Regions from separate parts of the Lysinibacillus sp. genome, predicted to be linked through region 2. Evidence: predicted binding sites of a transcription regulator. Region 2 holds the regulator's gene; the other holds the start of a gene.

Region 1 (3,710 bases), on a different contig from region 2:
AAGCGGTGCTGCCCACACAAGTGCATATTTTCTCATCAGTTTCGTTGCTTCTTTGTCATTTGCTTTATGGGCATACCAAGTTAAAAATACAGCCGATATATACAATACAGCAGCGATACTTAGCACTACGATACTCCATGCAAATGGACTTGTATATAAAGTCCAATAGTTTAGCACAGGTTGCCCTTCGACTAGATCAACATAGCCTCCACCCGCAATGGCAAAGACCACAGACAAGGAAGCGGGAATTAATAAACCTGCCACACCATATGTCAGTGTATATCCTATATGTCCTCGTGTTCCATAGGATTCAAAGGCATAGTAGGAGCCTCGAATTGCCAATAACACAAGTGAAATACTGACTGGTACAAGTAAAATCGTTCCGTAATAAAAAGCAGTTTGCGGGAAAAATCCTACGATTCCTACAAAGAAGAATACTAAAAAGACATTAGTTACTTCCCAGACTGGCGATAAATAACGTTTAATAATATTTGTTAAAATGTGATTTTTACCAATAAGGAGACTATAGGCGTTAAAGAAGCCAGCACCAAAATCAATTGATGCGACAATCACATAGCCAAATAGAAAAATCCATAATACTGAAATACCTAATATCTCTAACGTCATAGAATGTCACCGCCTTTTTCAGAGTGACGATCTTCAATCTCACGTTCGATTGGATTCTTTTTAAACATTCGTACCAATACAACAATACTTCCTACAGCTAATACAGCATAAACACCTGCAAATAATAGCATCATTAAATCCACATGATCACTCGTAGTAGCTCCTTCTGGTGTACGCATCAAACCATAAAGTATCCATGGTTGTCGTCCCACTTCTGCAAGCCACCATCCCGCTTCAATGGCGATGATGGACAGTGGTCCTCCCGCTACAATAATCCATCTATACCATCGTGAATGAATAAACTGCCATCTCCGTGCCTTCCCTACAACATAAAGTAATGAAACTAGCACCATAAACATACCGATGGAAACCATGATATCGAAGAGATAATGAATATAGAGTGGTGGTAGATCCTCTTCCGCAAATTGATCTAAGCCGATTACCTCTGCATTAGGATTAAAATGTGCAAGAATGCTTAAAGCATACGGAATTTTGATTGCATATTTTACTTCTTCTCCATCTAATACACCAAATAGTACAAGAGAAGCTTTACCTTCTGTTTCAAAATGCCATTCTGCTGCGGCAAGTTTTTCCGGTTGATATTCGGCTAAGTATTTTCCTGAAAAATCTCCAATCACCGCTGCTGCTATGGAGAAGATCAAGCCAATTTTCATTAATAAAAGTAAAGATTTCTTATGGTATACATGCTTAGAACCTTTTAGCATTCTAAATCCTGCAATAGCTGCTAGCACAAAGGCCGATGTCATATACGCTGTAACGAGCACATGTGCCACCTTTGTCGGCATGGCTGGATTAAACATTGCAAGAAAAGGTTGTATATTAACAAGTTCACCGTCTACAATATCGAATCCTCTCGGCGCATTCATAAAAGCATTGACGATTGTAATGAATACCGCTGACATTGATGCTCCCACAGCAACAGGGATTAACAATAGCATATGCTTTTTCTGACTATCAAAGCGGTCCCATGTATATAAATATATGCCCAAGAAGATTGCTTCAAAGAAAAATGCAAACGTTTCCATAAATAGTGGTAATGCAATGGTTTGACCAGCTAGCTGCATAAAGTTAGGCCACAATAAAGAAAGTTGTAAGCCAATGGCAGTCCCTGTTACAACACCAACTGCCACAGTAATAACAAAACCACGCGCCCAACGTCTTGCCATTAAGATATAATGCTCATCATTCTTTTTATACCCAGTCCATTGTGCAATCATAATCATTAACGGGACACCCACACCAATCGTTGCATAAATAATATGGAACGATAATGTTAACTCCGTTAAGGCTCGACTCCAAAAGACTGCTGATTCATTAATCATCTCATTGCCCCCCTAACTTCCAAATATTCTTCCAACAATGGAAAGTAGCATAATAATTGCAACACCAAAGCTTAGCCATATAAGCTTCTTTTCTTGTGACTTATACAAAGGCAACACTTCCTTTCCCTTATCCATACCCCCATTTTCCACTATTACAACGAAAAAAACCTTAATAACGGCCTGAAATTTCAGCCTATTATTAAGGTTTCAAATTTTGTTCAAGTAATATACGCACATTCGCCAAACATTTTTCTAAATTCATTCACAATTCCAGTTCTAAATGATAAAACCGGGATTTCAATGGATTTTATTCTAGTTAGGGAAAATGGATAGAATGGATTTTCAGGAATTTTCTTGCTTCGTAAGTTTCTTTTGATTGTATATTGAAGTTAATTGGGGTGAGCTTTCTTTTGGAGCGGGTCCTATACTTTTATGAGCGCTTTTGGTTTCCTTATGAGCGGGTGCCACACCTTTTTGAGCGCTTCCGCCTTCCTTTCGAGCGGGTGCCACACCTTTTTGAGCGCTTTTGCCTTCCTTTCGAGCGGGTGCCACACCTTTTTGAGCGCTTCCGGCTTCCGTTCGAGCGGGTGCCACACTTTTATGAGCGCTTCCGGCTTCCTTTTGAGCGGGTGCCCACACATTATGAAAAAAGCTCATCCACACTATACTGGATGAGCTTTATAATATTTAAATTCGGTCTTCTTCTCGAATATCAGCAAGAGGAACAAAGATTTCAATGTGACGCTTCAGGTTTTCAAATGTAGCAGGTGCGTCACCGCCATATTCGCCATCTAGGTTGAGATGTACCTCATTTTCAGTTGTCACTTTGACGACACTAGCTTTTTTGTAAATGACGCGATCATCATTCAGGTGCTCGCCTCTTAAGGCCATCGCAGCTAGTTGAATAAACTCTGGGAGGCTTACTTTTTTTAGTACTAGCAATGTAAAGTATCCATCATTAATGCTTGCATCAGGTGCTAGTTTTTCAAAGCCTCCAACTGAATTCGTTAATCCACATAGGAACATCATGGCATCACCATCAAACACTTCGCCATCATATTCGATGCGCATGTGCGAGGCCTTAATTGAAGGGATCATTTCTACTGCCTTTAAATAATAAGCTAACTGACCAAGCATCGTTTTCATTTTACTTGGTACTTCATATGTTAGCTCCGTAATGCGTCCTCCAGCAGCAATATTGATAAAATAGCGTTCACCATTTAATAGACCCACATCAACAGGTAATGTGTCGCCTTGAATAATAATGTCTACTGCCTCATCAATATTTCGAGGAATATGCACGGCACGGGCAAAATCATTTGTAGTGCCCATCGGAATTAGACCAACTTTCGGACGGTTTTCAAATGGACTTACACCTGAAACAACTTCATTTAATGTGCCATCTCCACCAACTGCGATGATGATATCAAAACCGCGTTCTACCGCATTTTTTGCTGCAAGCGTTGCATCACCCTCACATGTTGTTGCGTGACAGGATGTTTCATAGCCTGCTACCTCTAGTTTTTCCAACACCTCTGGTAGATGTTTCTTAAACACTTCGCGTCCAGATGTAGGATTATAAATGATTCTTGCTCGTTTCATAACATACCTTCCTGCTTCATAAGATTCTATTTCATTCAACGAATTATACGTCGAAATGTTGCCATGCTTTTGTTATTTTTGTAAAGCGTTTGTTACCTGCTTTTTAAAATCCTCATAGACATACGTCCAGTATGTTTG
Region 2 (20,640 bases):
ATATGTTAGAAAAAATGAAGAAAGGTGTGTTTAATTGGTTTATCCTAGATTAGCTCCAGAAGATTTCAACAGTCAATTTCGCCCTGGTATGAAAATATGGGTGACTCTCCCTACAGGCACTTACTCTGGTACATTAATTCGAACATTTGGAACTGGAGGAAGAACTGCAGAAATCCAACTTGATAATGGTCAAATAGTGACTGTTGATGTTAGTCAAATAACTGCAGCAGGTACAGGAACACCACCTGGAGGCTCCTACCCTCCACCATACCCTTATCCATACCCATCACCTTATCCACCACAACCTTACCCACCACGTCCGTATCCACAGCCATACCCATCACAACCTTATCCACCAATGCCATATCCACCGCAACCATATCCGCCACGTCCAGGGGGCCAATATCCTGGTTTTCCACCACCATTAATACCAGGACTTCCGAATATACTACCAGGTAACTTTGGTAATCCACGACCATAATAACAACTAGAAAGGCTATTTCTTTGTTCGCTGAATAAAGAAATAGCCTTTTTTCATTTTATCCCGATAATAAAAAAATATGGAAAACTATAATATTTCCAAGCACAAGCAATAATCAAATGAGTACAAAAGACCTATAACGAAATTAAAAAAAGGATTACAGCCAATGTTTTTTATTCAAGTGAAATTGGCTCAGTTTTGAGCATACTTCTTTTTTGTACTAGAAATCACCCTACTTTTCGTAAAAATACATCCTACGATATGAAATAAATAGACAATTGAACTAAAAATTTATATTTATCTTTATTAAACCAACCTTTAAATAGGAAGTTTTCTGGGTTGTGAATCAATTTTTTTGGCAGTATAGTAGTTTAATGTTGGGGGATAAATAGATTATTTTGCATTTATACATATTTTGAGCGTACTTTAGCTTCTACGAATAACATCAGGCTCTAAGTATACAACACATTTACTAAATTATCCATTTATAGTTTTTGCATGAAATATTTGTTATACCATACTAGGAGGAAAAACATGAAAAAACGCAAGAAGCAACATATGTCCATAAGTAAAAAATTAACTGCGATAATGGTAAGTATTTTATTATTATTTGGATTAGTTACTTTAGGTCTTTCTTATTATATAGTACGAAACAGTAATTTAACAGACATGGATCAATCACTATCTGACAAAGGCATGATATTAGCAAAAACCATTGATATCGATACATTACGATCCATATTAGATAATCCATCAAAAAATAACTCTGATGCCCTTCGTTTAACAAGTGAAATGGATGCGATCAATGAAAACTCTGATAGTATTACCAATCTATATTTAATTACAGTTAATGGGGAGAATATTAATGCTCCTGTTCTTTCATCTAGTATATTGGAATTAGGAGCTGAGTATAATCAAGATATGATTGCCATGGGGCTATCTCCAGATTTCCTAGCAAGAATCAAAGAAATTTTTAATACAAAAAAAGCAACGGCTACTGACATTTATAGCGATGAATTTGGTAGTTACAAAACTGGTCTTACACCTATATTAGATGAGGATGGTAACATTTTAGCTGCTTATGCCATTGACTATGATGTATCCAGGGTAACTGCAAAAGCAATGTCTGAAGCACTCTGGACATTATTAGTAACTGTTATTTTCTTAATTGGTTCATCCATTGCTGTATACAGTCTTTTAAGAAAAAAATTAACACCTATTCAACAACTGTCCCTACAGTCTAAAAAAGTAGCAGAAGGTAATTTAGAGCTTGACCCACTACCAGTTACATCAGCGGATGAAATCGGAACACTTACACAAAACTTTAACTCTATGATTGAAACTTTAAAGAATGTTATTAAAAGCACAACAAATGTTTCTGCACGTGTTTCAAACACTGCTAATGTATTATCTGCCAATATGCAGGAAGCAACTGATTCTTACAATAATGTAGCTTCTTCTATGCAAGAAATTGCAAGTGGTGCTGACCTCCAAGTTCAAAAGGCAAAAGAAAGTACGATTACAATTGAAGAAATGAGTATAGGAATTCAACGTATTGCAATGACTTCCAACGAAATTTCGGAGTCCTCGATCTTAGCATCAGAGGAAGCTGAAAGAGGCAATGAATCGACAAATAAATCCGTCTCACAAATGAATGCTATTAGTAAAGCGGTTAATCAGTCTGCTGCTTCTGTCAAATTGCTTGGTGAGCATTCTAATAAGATCGAAGAAATTGTTGGGATTATTACAGGTATTGCTTCTCAGACCAATTTACTTGCATTGAATGCAGCTATTGAAGCAGCACGTGCTGGAGAAGCTGGTAGCGGCTTTGCAGTGGTAGCAGACGAAGTCCGTAAGCTTGCCGAACAATCTGAGGCATCTGCAAGAGAGATTTCTACCCTTATTTCTCATATCCAGCACGATACAAATGAATCGGTCAACATCATGATTCATGCTGTGGAAGAAGTAGATCATGGAATTATCATGATCAATGATTCAGAAAAATCATTTAGTCAAATATTAACTTCCATTCATCATGTGACAGGTCAAATTCAAGAACTCTCTGCCACAATTGAGGAAATGGCAGCTGGTATGGAAGAAGTGACGTCCGCTGTAAAAGATATGGAAGAGTTCTCAATCAATTCTAAAGATAATACAAGAGCTGTAGCAGCAACGTCTGCTTCTCAGCTGAACACGGTACAGCGAGTTTCTGAAGAAGCTCAAGTCTTATCCGAGTTATCTGACGAATTATTAAATGTTGTTCATACTTTTGTAGTGAAATAAAAAACGAAAGGGCTGCTCTTATAAGGAGGTTGATGTCCATTAGCTCCCGCAGAGAATTCATTCTGTGGAACTAATACATCAAACACTCCTTCATAAGTGTCTGCCCTTTTCTAAAATAGGAGTTGTCATAATTGAATACTAAACATAATTTTGATGTACACCCATCGCATAATCATACGTACTCTTTTGAGCCACAAAGTTTTCCATCCGATCGTATTCAACTTTTAAATGAAGAAGATTTACGGGCATACAAAAAATTGAATCAAACACTAGCTGACTACGATAAAGATGCAACAATACCTGACGTATTTTATCAGGCTGCACAACAGTTTGCTGAACGAATTGCATTATCATATGAGGGTGGCAAATTGACATACCGTCAGCTAAATGAACAATCCAACCAAGTCGCTCATATGTTAGTTGCAAACGGTCTTCAAAAAGGAAATCATGTGGCAATTTTTATGGAGCGTAGTAAAGAAACTGTCATTAGCTTACTCGGTGTCCTAAAAGCAGGTGGAGTGTATGTTCCTATAGATCCAAGCTATCCAAAAGAACGTTGTCAATATCTATTAAACGATACAGGTGCTCCATATATCTTAACGAAAAGCGAATATATAGCTTTATTGAACGATTTCATACATAGTGATTCTCAAAAACATACCGTGTTAACTGTAAGCCAATCAGAGAACGGCTATTCACAGGAAAATATTCATTGTGAATTACATCCATCTGATTTAGCTTATATCATTTATACATCTGGCTCAACAGGCAAACCAAAAGGTGTTTTGCTTAAGCATGGAGCTGTTATTAATTTAATTACAGATAATCAAAGAATCTACCATTCAACGGAAGATGATGTTTTTTCTCAATTTATCTCTTATAGTTTTGACCCTTCTGTCACAGAAACTTTTACTGCTTTCTTTTCAGGAGCAAGACTTCATATGCTAACAAGTGTAGAGCGTCTATCGATTGAAGCTTTTGCTGAAATGATTAGTCGTGAGCAAGTAACAACTGCCACTATACCAAATGCTTTCTTTACACAACTAGCGACACATTTACCTAAAGAATACCGAACAAAGCTAACTACTCTAAATTATTTATCTGTTGGTGGGGAAGCCCTACTGCCTGCTATTGTTCAAAAATGGCAGGAAAAATTCGGGCTATCTACAGAGATTATTAATGTGTATGGGCCAACTGAATGTACAGTACTGTCTTCCTATTTTAAAGTAAAGAGTCAGATAACAGACATGCAATCTAGCATCCCTATTGGTAGACCTGTCGCTAATTATGAGATGTATGTTGTAAATGCAGAGGAACAGCTTTGCCCTGTTCATGTAACAGGAGAGTTATGTATTGCAGGTGTTGGTTTAGCAGCAGGTTATTTACATCAGCCTGAGAAAACGGCTGAGGTCTTTGTTCCACATCTATTGAAACCAAACAAAAAAATGTATCGAACAGGTGATTTAGTTCGCCTATTGCCTAGCGGTAATATCGAATTTGTCGGACGTAAGGATTCACAAATCAAAGTAAGGGGCTTCCGTATTGAGCTTGGAGAAATTGAAACCGTATTAAGTAATCATCCAAGCATTCAAGAAGTCGTCATTATTGCAAAGAAAATGTCTGATGGTAATAATCATTTATTTGCCTACTATACGGTAGCAAGTGGTATGCAGCTTGACGAAGATATGTTAAGAGATTACTTAGCGAATCTTTTACCTGATTACATGGTGCCTGAGCGTTTTATGGAATTACCTGAAATGCCTCTATCTCCTACAGGAAAAATTGATCGAAAACAATTAGCCTCACTGGAAGTAACCTTATCAAGAAGCACTACATATATTGCACCAGAAAATGATACACAGCGTATGCTAGCTGGCGCATGGGAGTATGTGCTAGGTATCGAACCAATAGGTATTCACGATAATTTCTTCCACATTGGGGGACATTCTTTAAAAGTATTGGAAATTCTTGTACAAGTGAAAAAGCATATACCATTCTTAAAAATCCAGGACTTTTTCCAGTATCAAACAATTGCGGAGCTCGATCAATATATTCGTAGCTATCAGCCTGAAGCTGTTGATGTTCAGGAAAATGCAGCTCCAATTATTTTCAAGGATCTTATGGAACCAAGCCCGTTAGAAGTCTCACAAACTGCGAAACCATTGCCAATGACTTCCGTATTATTAACAGGGGCCACAGGTTATTTAGGTAGCCATGTATTATACGAGCTGTTAACTACAACTGCTGCACATATTTATTGTCTTATTCGACCAAGTGCTCATGTAACAATTGAAGAAAAGCTAATAGACAGTATGCAATTTTATTTTGGCAGTGCTTTTGCTGATCAGATAAAAGGCCGTATTACTGTTATCCAAGGCGACTTAGGAAAGCAACGCCTTCAATTATCTGATGCCGATGAACAAAAGATAATGGAAGAAATCACTACCATCATTCACTGTGGTGCAGATGTACGTCATTTCGGTGCGACTGACCACTTTAATAATGTGAATGTTAACGGTACTCGCTATTTGCTGGAAATAGCCAAAAAGAAACCAGGTGTACATTTCCATTACGTATCAACAATTGGTATTCCAGAGGAGTTAGCTGCCCTTCAATGGGGACCAAATGAAGAAAAAGGGAATTTTAATTACGACGTGAAATTGGATAATGTTTATACACAAAGTAAGCTAGAGGCAGAAAATCTTGTTCGAAATGCGGTTCAAGATGCAATTCCTGTTTCCATCTATCGTGTAGGTAATTTAAGCTGTCATTCTGAAACGGGAAAATTCCAACGTAATATCGATGATAACGCCTTTTACCGTATGATTAAATCAATGCTTTATTTAGGTAAGACACCTACGGCACAATGGCATGTTGACTTTACCCCAATTAATTATGCAAGTCAGGCCCTCGTTTCTCTGGCAGCACAATCAGCGGTGAATGGTCATGTCTTCCACTTATGTAACCCTGTGTCGATTACTTATTTAGAATTAATCGACACTATTAAGGAACTCGGTTATGACTTAACAATTGTGTCTACTCAGGAATATACAAATTGGTTATTAAATGGTGAGCATTCGAAAGATGTACAGGAATTTTTATCATTAGCTATTGCACAGCTTGAAGGTGATGGAGCAAGTGACTCACCGTTTATCTTCAATTGCAAAAAAACTCTAGAATTTTTAGCTAATACGAAAATTGAATGTGCAGTACCAAATACAGCTTTTATTCAAAGAATGCTTCAATACGGCATTGATACAGGCTACTTCCCTGAACCACAACAAGTCAACATAAGATGATTCAACAGGATATACAACTATTTGCCACGCCTCTAGGGCCTCAGTTAACACCATCAGAATGGGATACTTTCAGCAAAGTACTCCCTTCTGATGTGAAAAAAAAGCTTAATCAATACAAGCATTGGCAGGACCGTCAAAGAGCATTACTAGGTAAGACTCTCATCAGATGGGCTCTTCTTCCATATTTAGATGATGCCTTATTACACACGGCACAGGATGAACATGGTCGCCCTTATATTGCAGGCCATCCCCATTGGCAAGGTGATTTTAATCTTTCTCATTCTGGTGATTGGATTGTGTTAGCCGTAACACCTAGTGGGCGAGTAGGCATCGACGTTGAAGAAATAAAGCCTGTGAGTAAAGAGCTCATGCACTATGCACTTTCCAAGGCAGAGCAACAATTAGTCTCTCATCAGTCTCACCATGTTTTTTATGAGCTTTGGACTTTAAAAGAAGCATTCTTTAAAACAGGCCTATTGCCGAGTCGTTCACCCCATTTGCTGGATACGGTTGATATTAAAAGAACAAGAAAAGACCTTTCAACACAGTTATTTTATCTCGATCCACTACACCCTGTATCTATATGCTGGAACAACGTATCCTCCACTATAAAAACCACAAAGTTAAATAGAGAGCAGCTTCTACAGAGATAACAAAAAAGCTATCCCATCATGTCCTTTATTCGACTCTCAGGGATAGCTCTTTCAATATTATTTAAATAAGTCAGGATACATTTCCTTAGCTAAGGCTTCCATTCCATCAATTGTGTTATAGCCATAACCGAACATATAATTATAATCTACAATGTACATTTGTTTATTTTTAATAGCCTTCATGCTTGAAAGTTTAGGATTAGCATAAATTTCTTCACGTACTTTTGTTAAATCAGAGCCATCCCAGTTAGGAAGAATTAATACATCTGGATCTGCTGCTATTAGTGTTTCGACACTTACATCACCTGTTTCATCTTTAAAAATATTCTCTAGCTTAACCATTTTGAATGCATCATTAAAGAATGTTTCATCGTGTGCTGGAAAGACAAAAAGCTCTTTTGGATCATTTGTATGCAAATAAGCAAATGTTTTCTCTTCTTTAATGCTTTCTAATTTTGAAGAAATATTTTGTTGTCTCCCTTTTAGTTCTTTAATAAAGCTATCCGCCTTATCTTGCACATTAAAAATTTCACCAATATTTTTGATATCATTGTAAATAGAATCATATGTACCACCTGTTACCGACGACTCTAAAACAAATGTTTTAATGCCCATTTCATTAAGTGAATCTACTGTACCTACTCCCCATTCAGCATTATCAAATAAGCCTCCGCGGCCAAATACTAAATCAGGGTCTGTTCCTAATGTAACCTCTTTGCCAACATATTCATCGCTTAAAATAGTCAGTTTAGCGTATTCCCCTTCCACAGATTTATCTACTGCACCAAAGTTTGCTCCAACACCAACAATTTTATCGCCCAATCCTAAATGTAATAATAATTCTGCAGCTGGACGTGTATTTGCCATAATTCTTTCAGGTGCTTTATCGAATACTTGATCTTTCTTTTCCCATGTTGATCCACCCTCTGTTTTTGAAAAGTTTTCAACTGTCAGCGGATAATGATCTCTAGCCTGTGTTTCCTCAGCTATATTTTTGGATGTGTTACCGCAAGCTGTTAATGTTAATAGCGCCGCTAGTCCGATTCCTATTAGTAGTTTTTTCTTCATCTTGCTCCTCCTATAGTCCATAAGCAAAACCTAATCCATTCGTCACTGGATTCGTAAACGTTTTACACTTTATATGATATAAAGCTTCTATTGTTTCTGGTGTTAAAACATCCTCTGGTACGCCATGTGCATAAACTTCGCCATCTTTAACTGCATAAAGATAATCACAGTAATGTGCTGCCATCTCTAAATCATGGAGCGCCGCTAATACACCAATGTTTAAACTTTTCACGCAGGATAGTATTTCAATTTGATAGCGAATATCTAAATGGTTTGTCGGTTCATCTAAAATCATAAATTGAGGCTGCTGAGCAATTGTTCTGGCTAAAATAACACGTTGTTTTTCACCTCCAGATAATGAAAGAAAACTACGTCCCTTATATGCTTGTAAATTCGTGCGTGTTAATGCCTCTTCCACAATGTCAAAATCCTTTTGATTATCTGACTCTAGCATTTTTTTATGAGGTGTTCTGCCTAACATCACCATTTGCTGTACCGTTAAATCAAAATGCATTTCATTGAATTGCCCAACAACACCCAAGTGCTGTGATATCTTTTTTTCGGGACTTTTCAAAACATCTAAATCATCTAAAAAGACCATTCCTTTTTGTGGCACAAGGCTTTTATAAATACTTTTTAATAAAGTTGACTTTCCACATCCATTTGGTCCGATTAAACCCACAAATTGCTGCTTATTCACGTGAATCGATATGTTTTTTACAATTTCCTTTTTGCCAATCTTTACTTCTATTTCTTTTGCTACTAATTCCATTGCTCTACCCTCCGAAGTTGTAACCTTTTTTTACAATCATATAGATAAATAATGGTGACCCAATGACAGAAGTAATGATGCCAATCGGTAATTCAACATTTTGGATTAATGTACGAGACAGAATATCTGCCCAAATCATGAAAAGGCCTCCTAAGAGTAATGTCCCTAACATTAATCGTTTATGATCTGCTCCGAAAATACCTCTCGTAATATGGGGAATAATTAAGCCGACGAAGCCAATCATACCTGCATAAGCGACCATTGTTCCTGTAATTAAAGAAGTTAGAATCATATATAATTTACGATAAACACTTAAATTGATACCTAATGTAATAGCTGATTCATCCCCAAGTAGCATCGTATTAAGCACTCGATGCTGGAACAAAAATAAGGTAGCCCCGAGTACAATCACAATGGTTAAAATCGGTGTTTTGTCCCAACTGGCAGAAGCTAAACTCCCCATCGACCAAAATGTAACTGTTTTAATGCCCTCAGCATTATTCGCAAAAAAGATGATAAGACTCGAAAATGAACTACATAAGGCACCGATGACAACACCTGATAAAACGAGTTTTACAGATGTGGCTTTACCCCCTATGCTAGATAAGATAAGCACAGCCATAGAAGTTATCATCGCCCCAGCAAACGCACCAAAGGCCACACCAAACTGCGCTAACAATGCACTACTACCAAATCCAACCAAAATGGCAAAAGTTGCTCCCAGCGAGGCGCCTGAAGAAATACCAAGTATGTATGGATCAGCCAGAGGATTTTGCACAACTGCCTGCATAACAGTCCCACATAATGCAAGTCCAATCCCAATCAATAAGGCAAAAATTACTCGTGGCATTCTGACTTGTAAAATAATATTCAAGTAGGATTCACTATCCACATTGTCAAGCGAGCCTAGCCTTCCATTGGTTATAGCATGAAGCAAAATATCCATTGATTGCTTAAAAGGAATACTAACCTGTCCTATTGATACAGAATAAACTGCAGAGACTATAATGGAGCCGATTAAAAGTAAAATAATAACATAATAAATAGTACCCATCCCTATTCTGTTAGCTTCCTGTTTATCCAAAATTTCACCTCTACCTATAAAATTAATCATTATTGATAACGATTATCATTATCAATATGTATTGTAAGTGATAATCTATTGAAAAACAACAGGAAAATTATTTTATTAGATTTTGCTTTAAAAGTACAAAAACCAGCTCTCAATTTTTATACTGAGAACTGGTTTTTTATATTTTAGTTAATCAAGTCGCTCTATGAGATAGATTACATCAATACTTTCATTTCTGGTGCTATTTCTGTTGTTAAGAATAGCGCATATACAGATACTACGCTTTGTAGAGTTAGGCAAATAGCTTTTGCAAATCTATCAAGCTTTTAAGCCTATTATTCTTTCCATAATTATTTACTACTTACAAATTCAATTTCATTGTCAAACAATTGAATATAATGGTCTGTAGGTAAACCTATATTAATAATGTTCCTTATAGTCAAAAAGTTAAATAAAATGTAAAATATATCTATAATTATTAACAATTATAATATAATCACAATTTAAAGGATGGGTTATATTTATGAGAATTAAACATAATAGTCCGGCACTGAATACTAACAACAAACTTAAAATTAATAAAGACAAAGCTACCAAAAGTTTAGAAAAATTATCATCAGGCTACAAAATTAACCGTGCTGGTGATGATGCTGCTGGTTTAGCAATTTCGGAAAAAATGAGAGGTCAAATCCGTGGACTCGATATGGCAGCAAAGAATATACAAGATGGTATTTCGGTAGTTCAAACAGCGGATGGTGGACTTCAAGAAATAACAGAAATTATACAAAGACAAAGGGAACTAATAGTTCAAGGTACTAACGAGACAAATACAGATAAGGATAAACAAATAATTGAAAATGAAATAAACCAACTTACTGAAGAACTTAATAGAATCGCCAATCAAACCGAATTTAATACAATTAATTTATTGGCACGAACTGATTATCAAGTATTAGCAGACCGTTCTGGACAAACAGTCAATGTAACTACAACAGGTCCATTTCCTTACAAAGTTATCAATAACGAGACTTATACTTACTTTCTGCCAAAAGGTACTACTGAAATACCTATATCAGTTCAATCTAATACGATTACTACAATTGATGATCACACTAATAATGATACTAGCATGTCGATTATTACACTTCCAGATGGAAGTCAAGGATTTAATGATTATGAAAAAAATGAACATATTCATACAAAAACAACTACGATATATGATAAAACTACTGGTAGGACACTTTTTCATGACCCTAGATTTACAGAGCTTGATATCACCAAGAATGGCAAGATAGACAGTGTATCTTTCGGAACAAATCTAACTCCTACTGGAATACTAAATGGAGAGTATCCAGATTTCGGGATGATTGATGACCGTACTATTTACATCGAAATTAATGGCGTTCAGCAAACACTAAAGGATTTTACCTTAATAAGTTCTAGTATTAATGGAAACTCAATTTCTGCAGTTTATAGTAAGGATGGCATTGAAGTTGAAAAGCTTATATCAACAGATGGCGTATCTTTTAAAGCAGAATTTAAAGTTAAAAATAATTCGGGGAATAATGATTCACAAATAAATGTTAGTACAAATTACTCCTCTAAATTCCAGTCATTTTATTCCATTTCTTCAAATTCAGGAGTTCCAATTGGACAAACAGCTTCAAATACTGAAATACCTGACTCAGGAACGGTTTTTGAATTATCAAATGGTTTAGTTGATTATAATTTTTCATTTCTAAGCGGCGGAAGTTATGTAAAACCTAATTCATTAACAACAGGAGATACATTGTTAACATCGTTAAATCCCATAATACCTTCTTGGGGAAGTAATGATTTTGATAACGGGGATACTCTAGAATTTGGCATCGAGTTAAATAGCTTTAATTTTAAAAAGGACGTATATTTACTTACAGATAAAGAAACGAGTACAATTGATTCTGTCGTTAAAACAGTTACAACTACTATTAAGGATATTGACTATATACCTCGAAAACTAGTCATACAAATGGGAGCTAATGAAAATCAGCATAGCTCTATTCCATTATTTAATGTAAGGCCTGACGAATTGGGGATAAATAACATAGGACTTCTTCCACCAAATACTCCTGATGACTCCCTATCTAAATTAGACAAAGGTTTAGAAAAAGTCACGAATTACAGATCTACATATGGTGCGATACAAAATCGACTAGAGAATGCCTATAATTTTGTAGTTAATACATCTGAGAATTTTCAAGCTGCTGAATCCCGTATCCGTGACACTGATATGGCGAAAGAAATGATGAATTTTACAAAAGATAATATACTAATACAAGCTGCTCAAATAATGTTAGCACAATCAAATAAACAACCTGAAGTCGTTTTACAATTACTTCAATAAAGAGAAGGCTAGTACTTAGCAGCTTTTTTTATTTATAAAGTTCCAATAAAAGATGAATTTTCTTGTTAATAGCTTCTTTTAATGAGGAAGAAGCTATTGCTTGTAGTTTTAAATGTTCACTTCCTTTATATTCTTAAACCATCTGTCTACAATAAAGTCATCGTTCACAAACTTTAAAAACGTAAAAAAACCACCTCTCATCAAATGTCCAGAAATGATGAGAAGTGGTATTTATTTTGCATATTAATTGTGAGTAATACTATTCATAAAAAGAAGTGTTGAAATGTGTATTTCAAGACTATCTATTGCTCGTAATTGTCTACTTTCAAAAGTCGTATAAACCCTTATCACAAAAGGATTACATCATTCCAGGCATACCGCCCATACCGCTCATATCTGGCATTGCTGGTGCTGCTTCAGGGATATCAGCAACAACTGCTTCTGTTGTTAAGAATAATGCTGCAACAGATGCTGCGTTTTGTAGCGCTGAGCGAGTTACTTTCGCTGGGTCTACTACGCCTGCCTCTACCATGTTTACCCATTCGCCAGTAGCTGCATTGAAACCAATGCCCACTTCTTCACGTTTTAGGCGATCCACGATGATAGAGCCCTCTAGACCAGCGTTATTAGCAATTTGGCGAACTGGTTCTTCTAAAGCACGTAGAACAATTTTCACACCTGTAGCTACATCGCCTTCTACAGCTTCAGCTGCTTTTTCCACAGCACCATAGACGTTAAGAAGAGCTGTACCACCACCTGATACGATACCTTCTTCAACAGCAGCACGAGTAGAGTTAAGCGCATCTTCAATACGAAGTTTACGTTCTTTTAGCTCTGTTTCAGTTGCAGCACCAACTTTAATGACTGCTACACCACCTGCTAATTTTGCAAGACGTTCTTGTAATTTTTCTTTATCGAATTCTGAAGTTGTTTCAGCAAGTTGTGCACGGATTTGAGTAATACGTGCTTCAATTGCGTCTGCACCGCCTACACCTTCAACAATTGTTGTGTTATCTTTTGTCACAACAACTTTTGCTGCACGACCAAGTGAAGAAATATCAGCTGATTTTAGGTCTAAGCCTAATTCTTCTGTAATCACTTGCCCACCAGTTAAGATAGCGATATCTTCTAGCATTGCTTTACGACGATCACCGAAGCCAGGTGCTTTTACTGCTACAGCATTAAATGTACCACGAAGCTTGTTCACTACAAGTGTTGCAAGAGCTTCACCTTCAACATCTTCAGCAATAATTAACAGTGGACGACCTTGTTGTACCACTTGTTCTAATAATGGTAATACTTCTTGGATGTTTGTGATTTTTTTATCAGTAATTAAAATGTATGGGTTATCAAGAACCGCTTCCATTTTATCTGTGTCTGTTACCATATAGTGTGAAGCATAGCCACGGTCAAATTGCATACCTTCTACTACATCTAATTCTGTTGTGAAGCCTTTAGACTCCTCGATTGTAATAACACCATCGTTACCAACTCGCTCCATTGCTTCAGCAATAAGTTGTCCAACTTCATCATCAGCAGCCGAAATAGCAGCGACTTGTGCAATTTCTTCTTTATTGCTTACAGGACGAGAAATCGCGTGTAATTCTGTAAGTGCAGCAGCAACTGCTTTATCAATACCTTTACGGATACCTACAGGATTTGCACCAGCTGTTACATTTTTCAAGCCTTCACGAATAATTGCTTGTGCTAATACTGTTGCTGTAGTTGTACCATCACCCGCAATTTCGTTTGTTTTAGAAGCAACTTCTGCTACTAATTTTGCTCCCATGTTTTCATATGGGTTTTCTAGCTCGATTTCTTTTGCAATTGTAACACCATCATTTGTAATTAGTGGTGAACCGAATTTTTTTTCTAATACAACATTACGTCCTTTTGGTCCTAATGTTACTTTCACTGCATTCGCTAATTTATCTACACCTTGTAACATTAATGAACGAGCGTCTTCTGAGAATTTAATATCTTTTGCCATGTGAATTTACCCTCCTGAAATGGAATATTCGTTAAGCTTCTTCAATATATTTATATCAATTTCACCTTATTGTCACTTATGTTAAGAAACAATAGGCAATCACCTTACTTAAGGTGCTTTACATGTTCTTATTCAATAATTGCAAGGATATCGCTTTCGCGTAAAATTAGGTATTCATTACCTTCAAATTTAACTTCTGTACCAGAGTACTTAGAGAAAATAATGTGGTCGTCAACTTTAACGTCAAGCTCTACACGTTGTCCGTTCTCTAATACACGACCTGTCCCAACTGCTACTACTTTACCCTCTTGTGGTTTTTCTTTTGCAGAGTCAGGTAGTACAATACCGAATGCAGATTTTTCTTCTACCTCGATTAGTTCAATTACAATACGATCTCCTAGTGGTCTTAACAAGTGAAACAACCTCCTAATAATAAATAATTGTTTAAATTTATTAGCACTCTATCTCAATGAGTGCTAACACAATTATTATGATAATCAATCGCTCTTTTTTTTGCAAGTCAGAACTTCGAAAAATTTTGTTTTCTTTCCATATTCCTCTACAATAGAAAGGAAGCATATAAATGGAAAGGATTTTGATTGTGACTAATTCTCAAAAAATAACGAAACATAAAAAAACAGCGCTGTATGTTTTGCTGATTTATATTCTTATGCAGATTTCAAGCAGATGGCTGCTCTTACCGTTCCATAAGCTCGTTATGAAGATAACTGGTCTAGCTTCTGAACAAGCGGCCCCCATTACGCAAGGCTGGTATATTGCCCTTAGTTTTGCTGTTGCACTCATTTTGAGCTTAATCCTTACATCTCGTGATAAAGCCTTTTGGAACATTTATCAAGGAAAAAAGGAAACGATACCTCTCACGATTGTTTGGGGGATCATCGGCTTCTTCCTGGTGTTCTTTGGTCAAATGATTGGTGCCGCCATTGAAATGGCTGTTTTTGGTATCGAAGGAGGCTCCCAAAATACCGCAGATATCGTTGCTATAGCAAAAGGAGCTCCTATTGCTATATTAGCAATTGTAGTATTTGGGCCCATATTAGAAGAGTTTGTTTTCCGAAGAGTTATATTCGGTTCGCTTGTCCAAACAACAAATTTCTGGGTGGCCGCAATCGTAAGTGCTATATTCTTTGCGATTATCCATTTCGACTTCTCTCATATCTTGCTTTATACTATTTGTGGTTTAATCTTTGCCTTTTTGTATCACAAAACAAAACGTATTTGGACTTCTATTATTGCACACGTCATGCTCAATGGTTTTGTAACACTTGTACAATTCTATGCAGAACCATTGCAAAAGTTTCTTCAAGAACTAGAAAAAATGCAATAATTTTTTGTAAAGCTATGTAAATTTATTGAAAAAAGGAATTGTAACAAAAAAAAGCTCGATGCCTATATTTTGGCATCGAGCTTTATTTATTACTGTTGATTGAATTCTTCTATTTGTCTTCTTTGCTGTTCAAGTGCCTCTTCAATCTGACGCTTTTGTTCAGCTTCCTGCTCTTCTTTTAATCGGATCTCCTCAGATTTAAGGTATTTTTTATAACCAATCCGAGAAATCATAATACTAATTTCATACAAAATAAACAAAGGTACCGAAACCATTAAATGTGACGCCAGCTCAGGCGGTGCAATGATAGCAGCACAGACGAATAAAGCAAAGTATGAATATTTACGGATACGTATTAACAAGTCAGGATTTAAAAGCCCAATTCGAGAAAAGAATAATACAACAATTGGTAACTGGAAAAGGAAACCAAACGGTATTGTGAGCTTAAACAAAAATGTAAAATACTCATGTATACCAATGGTTTGCTGTATGTCTAAATCATTTGATAAATTCATCATGAATTTTATGACATACGGGAATAGCAAAAAGTATGAAAAGGATAACCCTGCGATAAACAATAAAAATGAATACGGTATATAGCTTAAGGTTGCTCTTCGTTCTACCTCCCTTAGTCCAGGGCTAATAAACGACCATAATTGATACATTAACACAGGCGATGAAAGAATAAATGCTATTAAAAATACAATTTGGATATAAATTGCAAGCGGTGTTACTACGTCAAATGCATGGAGCTCTATATTATATTTTGCTCCAGTAGCTTGAAGGTATTTTACAAGCGGCTTTGCGACGAAAAAACCGCCAGCCATAGCTAGAACAAAGAAAACGGCAACAATGAACAGCCGTTTTCTTAATTCTTCTATATGCTCAATAACAGTTAGATCTTTTGGATTCATTCCTCAAACATCCTAACTTACTTATCTAGTTCTTTCTTTTTCTTATCATCATCATCTTCGTCTGCTAAACCTTTAGTAGCATTTTTGAATTCACGTAGTGTTGAACCAAATGCCTTACCAAGCTCTGGTAACTTTTTAGGACCAAAAATTAGTAACGCGACAACTCCGATAATAATGAGGCTCATAGGACCAATACCACCCATTACAGCCACCTCCTCTTTATATCCATCATTTTAACGCATAATTCGCCATTTTGCTAACTAATTATATGTGAAAGTTTTTCGTCACTCTCACAGTTTTTACCGCCTTTTATTTACAATTTCTATTTGACAGAAACGGTGAACTACACTTAAAAAATATGTATAATTTTCACTCTTCCTGATTACGAATTAAATAAATAAGCGCTTGCAATTCTACCGATAAATCAATAGTTAAGAGTTGCATTCTATCAGGTACTGTTAACCGCTCTGGTGTAAAGTTCAAAATGCCCTTTGCATCCATTGCCGCTAAGCGATCTGCCATTTTTTGTGCAGAGCGTGGCGAAACGGTTAAAATGGCAAGCTCTGCGCCATACTCCGCATATTTCTCCTCCAATAAATCTGGATGAAAAACAGGAATATTGCTAATCATTTTGCCATCCTTAGGCGCTTTTGAATCAAAAGCTACGACAATATGGGTATTATGGTTTTTTTGAAAATTATATTTTAATAATGCACTGCCCAAATTCCCCACGCCAATTAACGCTACTTTTGTTGTTTCATGCTGATCAAGCGTCTGGCTAAAAAATTGTAATAGATGCTGCACATCGTAGCCATAGCCTTTCTTCCCTAGAGCACCAAAGTAAGAAAAATCACGGCGAATGGTTGCAGAATCTATTTTCATCGCTTCACTCAGTTCCTTTGACGATATACGTTCCATACCTTCTTGTGCAAAGTTTTGAATAAATCGATAGTACAGAGGAAGTCTTTTTGTAGTGGCTTGTGGAATTTTTAATTCTTGTTTCAAACTTTTTCCTCCTTACAATGTACCTCAGTCCATTTTACTTTATATAACTAATAATTTTAATACATTCATCCTGAACTATATACTAAATTTTTGCTTACCCTCTAGTATTTCTCTTTAGTTAACGGCGCTTTTACGCAGCTAACTAAAAAGAAATCGTTTCAATCTTACATGACTGCTAGGAATAAGTAAAGCACCGACATTGCACGTAGATCGTTCATCCATTAAACTAAGGTAGAATTGAGGTGTCAAGAATGATTGTTTTACAGGTCAATCAACTAACAAAATCCTTTCTTGCAGATGAAATTTTAAGTGGCGTTAAATTAGAAGTTCAACACCGTGATCGCGTTGCCTTAGTAGGGCGAAACGGTGCAGGTAAATCGACATTATTAAAAATAATCGCTGGTCAAATGTCCTATGATTCAGGCGATATCATTATTCCAAAGGATATTCAGATTGGTTATTTAGAGCAGCATGCTGGATTAAATTCTACACTAACTATTTGGGATGAAATGATGACAATTTTCGAATCACTTTTAGCCCAAGAGCAAACACTACGCTCGCTCGAACAGCGAATGGCTGATCCTGCAGTATACGAAAATCCAACTGTCTATGCGAAAGTTATGTCTGAATACGATCAATTACAACATAATTTTAAGGATGCTGGTGGTTATCAATATGAGTCAGACATTCGCTCAGTACTTCATGGAATGCAGTTCTATCCAGAAGACTATGATAAACCAATTAGCTCACTATCCGGCGGACAGCGCACACGTTTAGCACTTGCTAAGCTCTTGCTTAGTAAACCTGATCTGTTAATTCTCGATGAGCCTACAAACCATTTAGATATCGAAACATTATCATGGTTGGAATCCTACTTAAAGAGCTATGAAGGCGCTATTTTAATTGTTTCCCATGACCGCTATTTCTTAGACCAAGTTGTTTCTATTGTCTATGAAGTATCCCGCCATCGTGTCACTAAATACACAGGTAATTATAGTGCTTATTTAGATGAAAAAGCTAAAAACTACGAACGAGATGTTAAGCTCTATGAACGTCAGCAAGACGAAAAGGCCAAGCTAGAGGATTTTATTCAAAAGAATATTGCTCGTGCCTCCACAACAAAAATGGCACAGAGTCGACGTAAAATGCTTGAACGAACTGAGTGGATGGATTCACCAGACGGTGATGAAAAATCTGCTAGTTTCGGTTTTACTATTGAAAGACAAAGTGGTAATGATGTTTTATCAGTTGATGATTTAACAATCGGCTATAATCTTCCTATTTCTAATGGCATCAACCTCCGAACTTTTCGCGAAGACCGGATAGCGCTTGTAGGTCCTAACGGGGTTGGTAAATCGACATTATTAAAAACAATTGTGAAAGACTTACCACCTATTTCAGGCGATATTCGCTATGGTACAAATGTACAAATTGGTTATTATGATCAAGAGCAAGCCAAGCTCTCAAGCAATAAAAGTGTCTTGAAAGAGCTATGGGATGAATGGCCGCTCATGAATGAAAAAGATGTTCGCACCGTATTGGGGCGTTTCCTTTTTAGTGGAGAAGATGTAGACAAAGTCGTATCCTCTTTATCTGGTGGAGAAAAAGCACGACTTGCTCTCGCTAAATTAATGTTGCAAAAGGCAAATTTTTTAATCTTGGATGAGCCTACAAACCACCTAGACTTAGATAGTAAAGAAGTGCTGGAAAATGCGTTAATCGATTATCCTGGCACGCTTCTATTTGTCTCACATGACCGCTACTTCATTAATCGGATTGCGACAAAAGTTGTTGAGTTATCTGGAACTGGGTCATTTGAATATTTAGGTGACTATGATTATTATGTGGAGAAAAAACAGGAACTATTGGAGCTAGCTCAAATGAAGGCAGCTTCTCAACCACAAGTACAGCAAGACCTTCCTGATAAAACTTCCACCTCTAAAATTGATAAAGAAGCAAAAAAACGTGAACGTCAAATTAAACGTTCTATCGAAGATTTAGAAGGTAAAATGCAAGAAACAACAGCTATTGTTGAAAATCTAGAGGAAGCCCTTTGCAACCCTGCTATTTTCACTGACCATGAAAAAATTTCACAGCTACAAAATGAATTAGCCACTGCTAAAGAACAGCATGAGCTATTGGAATTAGAATGGCTTGAGTTGAATGAGGAATTAGAAAATATTAATATGTAATTTGATTTAAGCCATATGCCTTCACATATGGCTTTTTTCTTTACTCCTCTTTATTTTTCATATATATTGGTCAAGTGCTATTTTTCGACAAAAAATGCCCACAGTTTTATACACACTAAAAATCTAGTAATACCAACATATCAACAGAGTTTTCCACATTGTCCACAACCAAAATTTATTTTATCCACATATATTCACGTAAAAAGAGCTACTATATATTGAATAATCACAAGTTATGCACAAGTTATCAACATTTTGTGCATAAGTACGCGTGTTCGCTATTTAGTTCAGTACTTTACCTGTGGATAATTTTCTGAAAAATTTGTCAATTAAACTTAAATAGTACATATTCTCTTAGCATCATTCTTATATTATCTACATATTTTCGACAATCAAAAAGAGATATCTAAAAAATAGATACCTCTTTCATCTCTACACCCAGGATTTTAACTCCATTCCTGGACGTCCATTCATCGTTAAATTTCCTCTAACGCCCGCTTCCAACATTGGCATAGCTGCAGCACCGATCATCGCCGCATTATCCGTACACAATTTAAGTGGTGGTACAAAAAACGGAATACCTTCCTTTGAAAATACAGCCTCTAATGAAGCACGCAAGCCTTTATTCGCGGCTACACCGCCTGCTGCAATGACCTGTTTCACTCGATATTGTCGAGCAGCTCGCAACGTTTTAGCAGTTAATACTTCTACAACACTTTCCTGGAAGCCTTTTGCAACAGCTGCAGGTGAAATGTCTTCACCTCTTTGATCCATATTATGTTTATAATTAATGACGGCTGATTTTAAGCCACTAAAACTAAAATCGTAAGAATCCTCTTCTAGCCATACCCTTGGAAATGGAACAGCCTCTTCGCCCTCATGAGCAAGCTGATCAATACGTGGGCCACCTGGGTAAGGTAAATTTAATACACGTGCCACTTTATCATAGGCTTCTCCAGCTGCATCATCTCGCGTTTCACCAATGACCTCGAAAGAACCATGTTCCTTCATATAGACAAGCTCTGTATGACCACCTGATACGACAAGTGCTAATAAGGGAAATTCCATTGGCTGAACGAGTGCATTTGCATAAATATGACCCGCAATATGATGTACACCAACAATCGGCAAGTTGTTTGCAAAAGCAAAAGCCTTAGCCGCATTAATGCCAATCAACAAG

The links. Region 2 encodes Rex, which represses fermentation and respiration genes when NADH is low (regulators of the CRP and FNR family bind a similar motif). Its sites were predicted from a motif close to TTGTGAAATATTTCACAA; they were not measured.
Region 1: the regulator Rex is predicted to act here: its motif matches at 2,221-2,238, upstream of RT445_RS07000 (cytochrome ubiquinol oxidase subunit I).

The regions. Positions count from the first base shown of each region.
Region 1 is NZ_DAMDAY010000021.1:10,035-13,744, forward strand. It holds gene RT445_RS06995 (cytochrome d ubiquinol oxidase subunit II) at 1-627, opposite strand, end outside; gene RT445_RS07000 (cytochrome ubiquinol oxidase subunit I) at 624-1,970, opposite strand; gene RT445_RS07005 (hypothetical protein) at 2,313-2,627, opposite strand; gene RT445_RS07010 (diacylglycerol kinase) at 2,658-3,572, opposite strand; partial or broken gene RT445_RS07015 (thioredoxin family protein) at 3,645-3,710, opposite strand, start outside.
Region 2 is NZ_DAMDAY010000041.1:4,314-24,953, reverse strand. It holds gene RT445_RS10800 (hypothetical protein) at 35-481, shown strand; gene RT445_RS10795 (methyl-accepting chemotaxis protein) at 1,016-2,764, shown strand; gene RT445_RS10790 (non-ribosomal peptide synthetase family protein) at 2,896-6,063, shown strand; gene RT445_RS10785 (4'-phosphopantetheinyl transferase family protein) at 6,060-6,716, shown strand; gene RT445_RS10780 (ABC transporter substrate-binding protein) at 6,774-7,784, opposite strand; gene RT445_RS10775 (ABC transporter ATP-binding protein) at 7,795-8,556, opposite strand; gene RT445_RS10770 (FecCD family ABC transporter permease) at 8,561-9,610, opposite strand; gene RT445_RS10765 (flagellin N-terminal helical domain-containing protein) at 10,152-12,011, shown strand; gene groL (chaperonin GroEL) at 12,370-14,001, opposite strand; gene groES (co-chaperone GroES) at 14,130-14,414, opposite strand; gene RT445_RS10750 (CPBP family intramembrane glutamic endopeptidase) at 14,585-15,349, shown strand; gene tatC (twin-arginine translocase subunit TatC) at 15,439-16,263, opposite strand; gene RT445_RS10740 (twin-arginine translocase TatA/TatE family subunit) at 16,281-16,466, opposite strand; gene RT445_RS10735 (redox-sensing transcriptional repressor Rex) at 16,633-17,268, opposite strand; gene RT445_RS10730 (ABC transporter ATP-binding protein) at 17,520-19,460, shown strand; gene tsaD (tRNA (adenosine(37)-N6)-threonylcarbamoyltransferase complex transferase subunit TsaD) at 19,893-20,640, opposite strand, start outside.